DNA from 4 places in the Paenibacillus sp. J31P13 genome. Region 1 is predicted to be linked to each of the others. Evidence: riboswitches for the same ligand, from Rfam matches in the RefSeq annotation. Region 1 holds a riboswitch; each other region holds the start of a gene.
What was found. Region 1 has a riboswitch for cyclic di-GMP ahead of AC0YOD_RS16620 (amidase). Riboswitches for the same ligand answer to the same signal wherever they lie in the genome.

Region 1 (3,176 bases):
CCATCGTACTTACCGGGAGCATGCTCATGTATGCGCAACCGACTCTTGCCGAAATAGTGAGATCGCTGTTTGCTCAGAACAGCTATGTGGATAACGGAATGAAGCAAGCACAGGAAGCGGGACTGGTACAAATTTCGGGTGCCAGCGCTGTCGACCAAGGTTATACGTTAAAGGTTAATGAAGTCATTGCCGACTCAACCCGTCTCGTTATCGGGATCGATATTTTTGACACTAAGGGAAATGCTGTAATTGGAGAAATCCAATTCCCTGATGCTGATTTCACCATTATGGATATTCAAGGTGCTCACTTTGGAGATGTCTCCCATGCCGTAAGCACAGGCGGCAACCAGACTACGAGCAGGATCGAGTTCTCCTTTAATCGGCCGGTACTGACAGACAAGCTTCAGCTTACTGCACATATTAGCCAATTGATCCTTCATGTGGGCGAACAAGGACCTGACTTTTCAGTAAAAAGGATTAAGGGAGACTGGACACTGCGTTTCCAGGCCGATTTAGCCAAGGCCAAAGCCCAAACGCTGCTGACCCCCATTGACAAAACGTATGAGACACCGGGCGGCATACGTATTCATATGCTGGGGGCAACCCGTACCCCGAGCGGAGGATCGCTTGAGTTCACCACGGCTCTGACGAAAGAAGCGGGGGAGCGCGCGATAAATGGACAAAGCGGGTTCCATATAATCAAGTATCATCTGGAAGATGCGCAGGGTAAAATACTCACTGAAAGTCCTGAGTTAACGGAGATGGAATTTTCCAGCCGCAAGTCCGTATTGGACCGGTGGAGCGGACTGACGAACTGGTTCAATCCATTCGACAACTTTGCCTATGACAAACAGCAGATTCGGTTTGTACTGGACAGCTATGTCATTCGGGAGAAAAGTGAAGCTGAGATCGTGCTAGATCCTTCTAAAATTTCTGCTGAAAACCCTGTCAAACTGGAAGAATCGGGTGATGTGTTTCTAATCAAGGGAATAACAGTCGATCGAGGATTCGGATGGATTTCACTGGGTGACGTGCACAACGAATCGAGTGCGGGAGAAAGCTGGGTTGCAATGGATGAGAACGGCAAGGAATATTACATGTACCTCGCCCAAAAATCATCCAATGATAATACGAATCAGGAAGACGCGAGAAATGACCAGTTTATTATTGAGGGTATGAAAGAAATGCCGAAGCAATTGACGATTAAGCGTAACGCGGTCAATCGGGTGTATAAGGACGTGGACTGGTCATTTGTGATTCCGCAGACCGGAACGATTGGTGTTGTCGCGCAGTAAACTAGGATGTTTCTATAGCAGGGGAAATGATTTTACCATTCTGTTAATGGTTTGAGAAATCTTATTCGACATTTCACTCCATAACGATTAAGATGAAATCAATAATTAAATATCATCGCGATAATAGCAAACCTGCCGTAAGGCAGCGACGCAAAGCTATAGGGCCTAACGGTGAAATCCAAGGCAGCCAGTTACCGAACGAATATGGAGTATTAATAAAAGCTGCGACTTTTGTTTTTTCTGCATGATTTGAGCACAGTTCGGTGTGAAAACCGGACTGTGTTTTTTATTTCAACCCTAGTCCTATGACGATGAGATGAAGAAGGGTGAAGACAACTATGAAGAAACCAATCCAACTCATATGCCTTATTTCTCTATTACTCTTCAGCTTTCCAGGGTTGACGGTAGCAGCTGACTCGAAATACACCTTTCAGAATTCGACCAATATATCGACATGGTTATGGGATACTTCTAGAATTGTATCTGAATCCGACCTCATCATTCATAATTTAGTGAACCATAACGTTAAGGATTTATTTCTACAAATAGATACGACAATTGAGAAAAAGGTTTATCGGATGTTTATTAAGAATGCGACAGCCAGTGGGATTCGTGTTCATGCACTGGACGGTGCACCTGAATGGGTAGGCAATAATGGATCAAAGCTGCAGGCAAAGTTTTTGAATTGGTTGATGGACTATCAGAAAGCAGCGTTAACGAATGAACAATTTAAGGGAATACATGTAGATGTTGAACCTTACGAGCATGAACAGTATGAGGCTCAAAGTAAAAAATTGTTAGAGCGATATCAATTGATGATGATTACATTTAGAGACCAAGCTAATGGAATGAAACTAGAGCTTGGAATAGATATACCTTTTTGGTTTTACGGTGTTATGTACAACAATCAATATGGCAAGGGAAATATGGCAGAGTGGCTCTGTAAACATGTGGAGTATATGACCATTATGGCCTACAGGGATACAGGAGCTGGGACGGATGGAATTATCGGTATTTCTGCTAGGGAAATGAAATTATTTAAAGATTATCATGTAAAGGGCACGATAGCCGTAGAAACAGGAAGACTATCTGAAGAATATAAATTCGTAACCTTTTTTGAAGAATCTAAAGAGTATATGTATGAGCAGTTGGATCTTGTATATGAGCATTACAAAGATGATTCTGCATTTCATGGATTAGCTATACATTATTACGATAGTTGGATGGCTATGAAATAAGATAGCCTTAAAAACCTCCAGATTTTACGCTGGAGGTTTTTTGCATTTTTGATGTGTTTATGTAGCCAGTTATGTTGACATACATGTCAATATGCCTATATCATTGCACAGAGCGGAGGCTATAAAAATGACAAAAAAACTAAAAATTAGGTTTGGCCTTGTAGCATTATTTGTTTTAATGTGTATTGTATTAGCGATTTATTTGGTTTTTTCTTTGAAAAGTGAAAAAAATGACGAAAACACTCTTCCCAACGAGGAAAGCGGTGTTCGTTATATAAGTAAGACAGACCATGACTCTTTCTATGTTCACGAAGGTAATGATTGGAAGAAGAAGTTTATTAAGGGTGTTAATATCGGGGCAGGCAAGCCGGGTGCTTTTCCCGGAGAACTTGCGATTACGTATGATGAGTATTACCGATGGTTTACTTATATATCCGAAATGAATGCCAACACAATCCGTGTATACACGACGCTGCGTCCGCAATTTTATAATGCTTTATATGACTTTAATCAAGCAGCAGAAAAAGAAGGCAAGGATCCGATTTATGTCATTCATGGGGTTTGGGTTAATGAGAATGATATCGTGACGATTGAGGATGCTTTTGGCGATGACAGCAAAATTATGAATGATGTCATTAAGAGC
Region 2 (3,176 bases), on a different contig from region 1:
TCTTTACGAATAATCCTATAAATAATAATACGAATTTTCTAAACGCCATATTGCGATAAGGGATCTCCTCCTTTAAACGACGTATGGAACTTAAGCAGCCGTTCCCTAAATGGGACGGCTGTTTTAACTTGGATTTCAGCAGGTTTATCCATATAAATGTAGAAGCTATTAAAATGAACAGCTTTATTAAAAAAAAGAGCCTCAAAAAAAGAGACTCTGATAACTTAATTCATTTTAAGTGCGTAATCAATTGATTGACGAACTTCTCCAAGTAATGCTGATCAACCTCGTCGAATCGATTAAGCACAGGACTATCAATATCGAGAACCCCGTATAACTCGCCATTTAGAATGATTGGAATGACGATTTCCGATTGTGATGCGGAGTCGCATGCGATATGTCCAGGGAATTCATGGACATTTTCAACTCTGATCGTTGATCTTAAGCTTGCAGCTTTTCCGCATACGCCTCGGTGCAAAGGAATGCGAACGCAAGCCGGTAAACCTTGAAACGGTCCTAGAACAAGTTCTTCATTCTTATATAAGTAAAAACCAACCCAGTTGATATGATCTAAAAATTGATTGAGAAATGCTGATGCATTGGACAGGTTAGCAATCACATCAGTTTCACCTTCCAGCAATGCTTGAAGCTGACGAAGCGCTAACTCATAATTTTGATCCTGTGTACCTTTGTATTGTTCTGGATGAAACATAATTCGTCTCCTTTATTGTCACTGATAGGCTATCTGAAACGCTTTGTTGATTATCATATTTTATCATAATCAAAGTAAATGAAGGAAGGTCACTTGAAATGGAAAGTAACGAATCCATAAAGAAACGGTTGTTTGAACTGGAAAACAATATTAACTACATACAAAATATTCAATTATTTAAAAATGCAACATACATTACGTAGTTCAATATGGAAATTAAGCAACGAAGGTTGGAAATGTTTTTTCATCAAGGAACACCTATACAATCGGAATAGTAATATTTTAATTTTTGATATTGATTTAATAGGTAATAATGCCTAAGATAATAGGTACAACATAATTGTTTCTTCTTATTGATAAAGGCAAACCCATCAAAAGATGGGGACGCAAAGCTATAGGGACTAAAGGATATCCATTCCATGTCAGCCAGCTACCGATATACCACTTCTATTTCTTGTTGACCAAAAAAAGTGGCTTACTCGGTTTTAATCGAGTAAGCCACTTTTTGTTTTTTAAATGTAATAAAGGTTAGTAGAAGCTTGAAAATGTGGTTATCAATACAAAAAAATATACAGGATGATGAGGCACATATGAGTTTATTTAAAAGAAATTCATCGATAAAAGATTCTGTAGATAGTAGAAATAATGTATTCTACCTACCGCCAAGCGAATCTATTCTCGATAATATAACCAACGGTTTTTTTATTATTGACCGTAATTGGTGTATTAGTTATATAAATAAGCCAATGGAACATTTTGTTGGAAAAAACCGTGAAGAACTTATGGGATATAATATTTGGGATGTACTCCCAGAAGCAATTGGCACATCATTCTACCATTTCTACCATAAGGCTATTAAAGAACAAGTCCCCATTACATTTGAAGATTACTATGAACCAACTAAAGAATGGCTAGAGGTTAGAGTTATTCCTTCAAACGGGGGGTTAATTGGATATGCATTCAATATTACAGAGCGTAAAAATCATGAACAAATTATAGAACGTATGGCTTATCATGATTATTTAACAGATCTTCCTAATCGTAGGTTTTTTGAAAAGGAGTTAGAACAATTTTTAGAGCAATCCAATAAAAATCAACACTCATTTGCGCTTCTATATATAGATTTGGATAGATTTAAAACGATTAACGATACACTTGGGCATGGTTTGGGAGATCAATTTATCAAAGAATTTTCAGTTAGATTAGTTCGCATTATAGGTGATAAAGGATTTGTTGCCCGTCTAGGAGGCGATGAATTTGCGATAATATTGAACAAGCAATTCGATAACAAAGAAGCCGTAGAAAAGATAGCTACTAGTATCATTAAAAATATTGAGGAGAGACCTTTTCGTATAGATGATTATGAAAATTATATTACAACTAGTTTAGGAATTAGTTTTTACCCTCATCATGCACAAGATGCTCAAACTTTAGTGAAAAATGCAGATATAGCCCTTTATCGTTCAAAAGAAAAGGGCAGAAACAAATATACATTTTATAATCCAGTAATGGAAATTGACTGTTTTAAAAGGTTCTCACTTGAAAAAGAACTTCGTGCAGCAATAGAAAATAATAAGCTGGAATTACATTATCAACCGCGAGTGAATGCGAAAACGGGAGAAATTGTGAGTGCAGAAGCACTTGTCCGTTGGAACCATCCAGAATGGGGAATGTTATCACCTGCTGAATTTATCCCTATAGCAGAAGATACTGGTCTGATACGCCCTCTGACCCAATGGGTTGGAAGAACCGTATGTAAACAAATTAACTCATGGCAAGTTGAAGGAATCCCGTTTGTACCTATTTCTATAAACGTTTCTGCTGATCAGTTTTTATCAAAAAACTTTATCCCGTATATACAACAGTTATTAAAGGAAACACGGGTAGAAGGAAGCTGGCTAGAAATTGAAATCATTGAAACATCCATTTTAGATAATCAAAAATTGGTTGAATCCATAATTACAAAGTTAAAGACACTCGGTATTAAAGTATCATTAGATGATTTTGGAACTGGATATTCTTCTCTTGCTTATTTAACGCAATTCAATGTTGATGTATTAAAAATTGATAAGTATTTCATTCACAACGTCACCACTAATCATTCAAATGCTACAGTCGTAAAATCAATCATCCATTTGGCCCATGGTTTAGGTTTGAAAGTAGTTGCTGAGGGCGTTGAAACGAAGGAACAACTTATTTTTATAAAACAACAAGAATGCGATGAAATACAAGGTTACATTTTTAGTAAACCAGTTCCTGCTGCAGAGTTTAATAAGCTATTAGCTAATAAGATATTGATACCCTCTGGAACCAATCAACAAATCCCATTTGTAAATAGGCGAAAGTATTTTCGTGTCCATCTTACTTTCCCATTAAGTTCACAAATGACGATTATTAAAATCAAAGACAAAGATTTAGATTTAGGTAAGACGGAAGTGTTAATTGAAGATATTGGGGCGGGTGG
Region 3 (3,176 bases), 490 kb from region 1:
GCTTCTGGGGTAGGTTCAGGAGTTAGGATCGGTGTTGAAGAACTGGTCGGCGTCGGTGTAGTAACTGGTGTAGCAGATGGTGAAGTTGATGGCGTTGGTGTCGAATTTGGAGTAGAAATCGGCGTCGGTGTAGTATCCGGAGTAGGCGATGGAGTAGAAATCGGCGTCGGTGTAGTGTCCGGAGTAGGCGATGGAGTAGAAATCGGCGTCGGTGTAGTATCCGGAGTAGGCGATGGAGTAGAAATCGGCGTCGGTGTAATATCCGGAGTAGGCGATGGAGTAGAAATCGGCGTCGGTGTAGTATCCGGAGTAGGCGATGGAGTAGAAATCGGCGTCGGTGTAGTATCCGGAGTAGGCGATGGAGTAGAAATCGGCGTCGGTGTTGGTACTATACAGATGTCTCCATTATGGACGGCTGTAATTTCCTTGTTAGATCCCCAATGAACTTCCAATGCATCTTCAGTACTCGTTGTTAGTGCAGTGGTAGAGCCGGCTAAAATAGTTCCGTTACCGGTTGATACTGTATTTGGAACCTTCCAAGAGTAAGGCACATCAACGTCGCTCTCGTTTTTAATGGTCCACTTTTTAGACGCGGTTGGACTTTCTAGGCAAGCAGATAGTAAAGTGAGCTTCGGTGAGTTCGTGACAACTTTAAGTTGAGTTGAATTGTTGGTAACATTGATTTCAGTGTTATCAGTCAGATCTGTGGTAAAGCCTGACTTCGTAACCTCTTTCAGCACATAAGTTCCGATTGGCAAATCTAGAAATTCAAGAACGCCTTGCGAATTGGTTACGCCGGTTTTGAAGAGTACATTATTTTGCCAAAGCTCAAAAGTAATGCCTGTATGAGGCTGATTATCACCAATATTGAGTACTTTATTTATAATGATTTTTCCATTGCAGACATTAACCGATTTTACTTTATAAGCTTTAATGAAACCGGCATGACCGCCCACTCCAAGTTTTTTTTGTTCATCCCCGGCATAAATATCAAGCTGATAGGGTGCACAAGTTGGAATGTCGATTGTTATGGAGTAGGTTCCCAATTTACTGTATATGTTGGATTCGCCATCCTTGTATATTTGAACCTCATAGGGCTGACCGCCACTCGTTGGTATCCAATCACTAGGAAAGCCGTAGGAAGAAAAGCTGACTCGTACGCAATCTTTAGTTGTACTAAAGGTAGCAGTAGCGGTGCCGTTTCCATTGTCCACAATGTTAGAATGACCGGCAGTAATAAATTGAGGGTCTGAAGAATATTGCGAACAACTGTTATCATTGACGTTCTGCAATGAACTTTGCACGGCGTTGTCATTCACTTGGCTTTGAGCAAAAGTTAATGATCCCAGTGATAAAGAAAGAAGCAATACCATAGCTAAGCTGAAATAAATTTGTTTCTTGAAAAACCTCATTTCTCACTCTCCTCTTAGAATAGGTATTGAAGTCCAAGAGGGCCGGTTACACTACTAGCTCCGTATGATCCAAGTGTCCATATACAGATCAAACTTCATCGCTTCCCTAAACATTGATCGAATGATTCCCACCCTTTCTGATTCCTCGAGCTTGTATATAGGGAAAATAGACACGCTATAATGAAGTGAAGCCATGGTGTAGTAAAATAATAACATATACTGTAAAATGCTCAAGGGTGTTTCTTTGTCACAATTTGACTAGTTTTATTGAGTGGAAATTGATCATTCTTTGCTTGTGTACAATTTGTCATCTTGTCCACGAATGTCGGAACCAGTGGGCTCTTCGCGGCATATATTGTTGCAAAGAGGAGGTGGTCGCCATGTTTGAGCTTCTGCTTTTGGTCATCGGTTGCTATGTTTTGGCAGCTTTGTCTGTGCATTTGGCATATCGTATTAGAAGAAAACGTCTGCAAGAAAGTAAACACTATGTGCTAGTCGCTGATGTTGGTCAAAAAAATATGGAATGGTATATGCGTTCCCTGTTTTCTTTTTCTCGTAAGATGGGCAGGGATGTTCGTTTGACGATTATTGACCGCGGAGCATCGGAGGAAACGCTCGCTATCGTTGAGCGGCTGGCTCGAGATGCGGATACGCTGGAGGTACATCCGAGCAAGGATGAGCCCGAAACGGACAATTCAGATAGTAAACGTTCTCAATTTATGCCGAACGATGCAACAGGGCTGCTGTGGCTGCTGCAGTCAAAGGGGATTGTGTCGCATGGCGACCATGCCGTATTGATTGATTTGCAAAACCCGGAAGATTTGTCGAAAATGCCTTTTTAGTATATAATCTGCAGCAATAGAACTCATGAAGTGAAGCACACTTAATGACGCATAAAGCGTTGTTGGTGTGCTTTTTTTTGTCTAATTTGGGATACATGCTGAGGGAAGGGGTGTTAGGGAATGAAGGCATATGTTTATATTGTGCAGTATGAGGGGTGCTGGATTGCAAAAATGACCATTGAGCCAGCCGTAGATAAGGTGTTTTGGCTCAGCGGTTATTTTGGCTCGGAAGGGTATTTGAATAATGGGTTAGCTTCTTCAGGCTGGCTGTGGAGGGAGGCTTTGCCGTTAGGTGATGCGTGTCGAGTGGTGGAGTTGTGGAATAAAGGTTCTAGCTTTAGCAGAACAGGAGAACAGTATAAGGAACTCGCACAGTTGTTTGCATGTGTGGAAAAGGCTTTGAAAGAGGGACAAGAGGGTATTGGGAAGGATACTAACCGTTGGTGGCTGCGGTGGCGAAAGGAAAGTAAATATGATTGGAGGTTCGAGGAGAGCGGTTTGCTTGAGAAGGTGGAACGATGGGATCAGAGGGGAGGTTATCTGAAAAAGGAGGTGAGAGATGATGAACAGTTCGGCGAAATGTATGGAATGGAATATTCAAAAGGTGAGTCTGGAGGTAGGGCGCAAGCGACTGAGAAGCATGGAAGACTGAATGATACGTTTAGCGATGCGGAGCTGGGGGAGATTGCGGCTGGGGCGAAGCTTGCAGCGGAACTGCTGCAGGGACGTGCGCTATTGCGGAGCGAAGTGCACGCCCTGTTGGAGGGCGTGACGGAGCCCGGTGCCGAGGCTGGCTGGAGCGGAGCGCTCCAGCTTGCTTCGTTGCTCGGGCGTGTGCGCCTGAGCGGATCGGTCGTCGCCGGTAATGGCGGGGGGATGAACGTTTTGGGGCGCAGCAGGCGCGAGCGCAGCTGTTTGCGCT
Region 4 (3,176 bases), on a different contig from region 1:
CAAATTGGTGTTTGACTTGCTCAAAAACTTTTATCGCTTTTTCGCTCATCCCGAAGGATTTGCGAGGCAGTTTGTTACTCGTTGTTCAGTTTTCAAAGAGCAATCTTTGTTGCTTGTTTTTCTCGTGTGCGCCGTGTGTTTCAGCGGCGACTCAAATAATATATCACGTGGGCCAAATGAATGCAAGCACTTTTTCAAAATAACTTTCATACATGCATTTATATCATAAATATCGCCTATTTTCTATAATAATCATTCTTATTATAGTAGAAAAAACGAGCCCCGCATGTAAATACGGGGCTCGTTTCTGTTTATATTCATTAATATTGTTTCTTTACTGTATATTTCGAAGCATCCTTTATAAACTCCGTCTTCTTATTGCTGTTCTTTAAGCCCGCATCAACTGTCGTATCAATCGTTACCCATTTACCATTTAAATAAACTTCATTCCACGCATGATAGGTATCTACGTATTCGCTATCGCCCATAAGAAGCTTCGTCGGAATGCCGCTACTTCGAAGCATAGCTGCAAATAATGAAGCGTAACCGTAACAGATATCTTTTTTCAGTTGGAAAGTACGATCAATGCTCGGTATGTAATCCGTCGGCACTTTAGCAGCCAGTTGATTATCGTAATTGATGTTACTAATTATGTAGTCGTAAATTGCTTTTACTTTATCTGTATCGGTCTTTTTGTTTTTGATAAGTTCCTTCGCTTTTATGATTGCATCGCTATTGCTTGTCCAAGCGATATTTTGAACCGAGTTTAAATAGACCGTATTACTGTTCTTCATATTAAGTGTAACTTTTTGTTGGTTCACTACCTTGAATTTATTTGCAGTCGTATTTTCCAACAGTGTAATCGTATACTCACCGTTACCGAGCTGCAACGCGAATCCTTCATCTTTTTTATCGGCAGATAGGTTATAGGTATAATTGGTTGTGCCCTTTGCAATCATCAGCTTCGTTTTCACTTTAGCATTAACCGCATATTGCACCGAAACAACACCATTATTCAAGTTATCTGTATTTAACCAGGCTACTGCTGCATCCGCTTGAGCTGATGTTACATTAATAGATAGCAAAAGAATAACTGCTGCTGCCACTAATAGTACAAACTTACGCATATAAAAAACTCCCTTCGGCGGCCAGGCTGCCATCTTATAGAAGGCCCTTTAGCTTTGCGTCCCTACCTTTCGATAGGTTTGCCATTATCGTATAAAGTTCTTCATCATTGGGATTATACCCTAATAAACAAAAAAAGCTTGTCCATTCGGTAACTGGCTGCCATCTAACGGAAGGCCCTCTAGTTTTGCGTCCCTATCTTTCGACAGGTTTGCCATTATCGTGTATCGCTTTGTTAATTTTACTTTATCATATAAATCTACAAAATCAATATAATTTGGCAAATAATGCGCCATAATTTGGTAGTTTATAAGGCTTCATGCATCTATTTCCCGTGCTGTGCCAAAATAAAAAAAGACTGTCAGGCTCCGATAGCCTAACAGTCCTATTTGTTCTTATTCACCAGAGCGCTGTTCTCTCATATGCGGGAACAACAGAATATCGCGAATTGAAGGGGCGTTAGTAAGCAGCATAACCAGACGGTCAACGCCGATGCCTAGTCCGCCTGTTGGAGGCATACCATATTCTAAGGCACGCAAGAAATCCTCGTCCATCTCATGCGCTTCATCGTTACCATGCTCACGCTCTACTAGCTGTGACTCAAAACGCTCGCGTTGATCGATTGGATCATTCAGCTCAGTAAATGCATTCGCATGTTCACGCGCCACGATAAAGAGCTCAAACCGATCTGTGAAGCGCGGATCAGCATCGCTTTTCTTAGCTAGCGGCGAAATCGCAACAGGGTGACCCGTTACAAATGTAGGTTGAATCAATGTGTGCTCACAGAATTGCTCGAAGAATGCATTCAAAATATGACCAAATGTCATATGCGGCTCAACACCGACCTTATGTTCTTTTGCCAAACGATGTGCTTCCTCGTCGCTCATCTCTACGCCAAAGTCTACGCCTGTAATCTCTTTAACAATCTCAACCATGCTGACACGGCGCCATTGCGGAGTCAGGTCGACATCTTGACCTTGATACGTAATTTTCGTAGTACCAAGCACTTCTTGCGCGATGTGGGCGATAAGATTTTCAGTCAATTCCATAATATCCTTGTAATCAGCATATGCCTCATAAAGCTCAATCATCGTAAACTCTGGATTATGACGAGTCGAAATACCTTCATTACGGTATACGCGTCCAATCTCATAAACCTTCTCTAGACCGCCTACGATCAACCGTTTCAAGTGAAGCTCGATCGCGATACGCATGTAGAGCTTCATATCTAGCGCATTATGATGCGTTTCGAAAGGACGTGCTGCCGCTCCGCCTGCAATAGAATGCAAGGTTGGCGTTTCTACCTCTAGGTAGTCACGGGAGTCTAGGTAGCGACGCATAGACTGAATGATCTTCGAACGAGTAATGAACGTTTGTTGGACATCCGGATTCACAATAAGGTCAACATAACGTTGGCGATAGCGAAGTTCGACATCCTTCAGACCGTGATACTTATCCGGCAATGGAAGCAGCGATTTCGTTAGTATCTCGATATCAAGAGCCTTAACCGAGACCTCGCCTGTATTTGTTTTGAATACAACACCGTTCACTCCAATGATATCACCGATATCAAGCAAATCGAAGGCCGCAAACTTATGCTCCTCAACGGTATCCTTACGAACATAAATTTGAACTCTGCCGCTCAAATCTTGAATCGTAGCAAAGCCCGCTTTACCCATACCGCGCTTTTGCATAATACGTCCGGCAATGCTCACCTTAATTTCTTGCTCTTCCAGCTCTGCTTTACTTGCAGCTTCATGAGCTTGTACGATTTCTTTCGCTTGATGCGTCCGTTCGAATTTACGTCCAAATGGATCAATTCCTAGACCGCGAAGCTCGTCCAGTTTGTCTCTACGAATTTGCAAAAGCTCACTAAGCTCTTGTTGTTCATTATTCTGATTTTCCACTTCTTCATCTCCTTGACACGTTCCGCAAGCATAAATAGCTGTCGCCTTCTTTTGGCGTTCTGACGAAAACAGCTCGCTTTGCAGCTTAATATTCTCATTGATTGATCACAATCATGTATTCTTATATTGTAAACGTTCAAAAAG

Region 2: linked by a shared signal. The riboswitch ahead of AC0YOD_RS09355 (EAL domain-containing protein) and the one ahead of AC0YOD_RS16620 (amidase) in region 1 are both predicted to bind cyclic di-GMP.
Region 3: linked by a shared signal. The riboswitch ahead of AC0YOD_RS14545 (SpaA isopeptide-forming pilin-related protein) and the one ahead of AC0YOD_RS16620 (amidase) in region 1 are both predicted to bind cyclic di-GMP.
Region 4: linked by a shared signal. The riboswitch ahead of AC0YOD_RS27665 (transglutaminase family protein) and the one ahead of AC0YOD_RS16620 (amidase) in region 1 are both predicted to bind cyclic di-GMP.

Annotation. Positions count from the first base shown of each region.
Region 1 is NZ_JBWDNR010000004.1:542,599-545,774, reverse strand. It holds gene AC0YOD_RS16625 (DUF4179 domain-containing protein) at 1-1,295, shown strand, start outside; cyclic di-GMP riboswitch class I at 1,411-1,494, shown strand; gene AC0YOD_RS16620 (amidase) at 1,634-2,533, shown strand; gene AC0YOD_RS16615 (family 2 glycosyl transferase) at 2,661-3,176, shown strand, end outside.
Region 2 is NZ_JBWDNR010000002.1:667,148-670,323, forward strand. It holds gene AC0YOD_RS09345 (substrate-binding domain-containing protein) at 1-13, shown strand, start outside; gene AC0YOD_RS09350 (GAF domain-containing protein) at 230-712, opposite strand; cyclic di-GMP riboswitch class I at 1,064-1,150, shown strand; gene AC0YOD_RS09355 (EAL domain-containing protein) at 1,258-3,176, shown strand, end outside.
Region 3 is NZ_JBWDNR010000004.1:52,906-56,081, reverse strand. It holds gene AC0YOD_RS14545 (SpaA isopeptide-forming pilin-related protein) at 1-1,412, opposite strand, end outside; cyclic di-GMP riboswitch class II at 1,444-1,527, opposite strand; gene AC0YOD_RS14540 (hypothetical protein) at 1,793-2,254, shown strand; gene AC0YOD_RS14535 (ATP-dependent helicase ComFA) at 2,375-3,176, shown strand, end outside.
Region 4 is NZ_JBWDNR010000016.1:75,623-78,798, reverse strand. It holds partial or broken gene AC0YOD_RS27670 (hypothetical protein) at 1-229, shown strand, start outside; gene AC0YOD_RS27665 (transglutaminase family protein) at 321-1,127, opposite strand; cyclic di-GMP riboswitch class I at 1,141-1,220, opposite strand; cyclic di-GMP riboswitch class I at 1,273-1,351, opposite strand; gene lysS (lysine--tRNA ligase) at 1,521-3,032, opposite strand.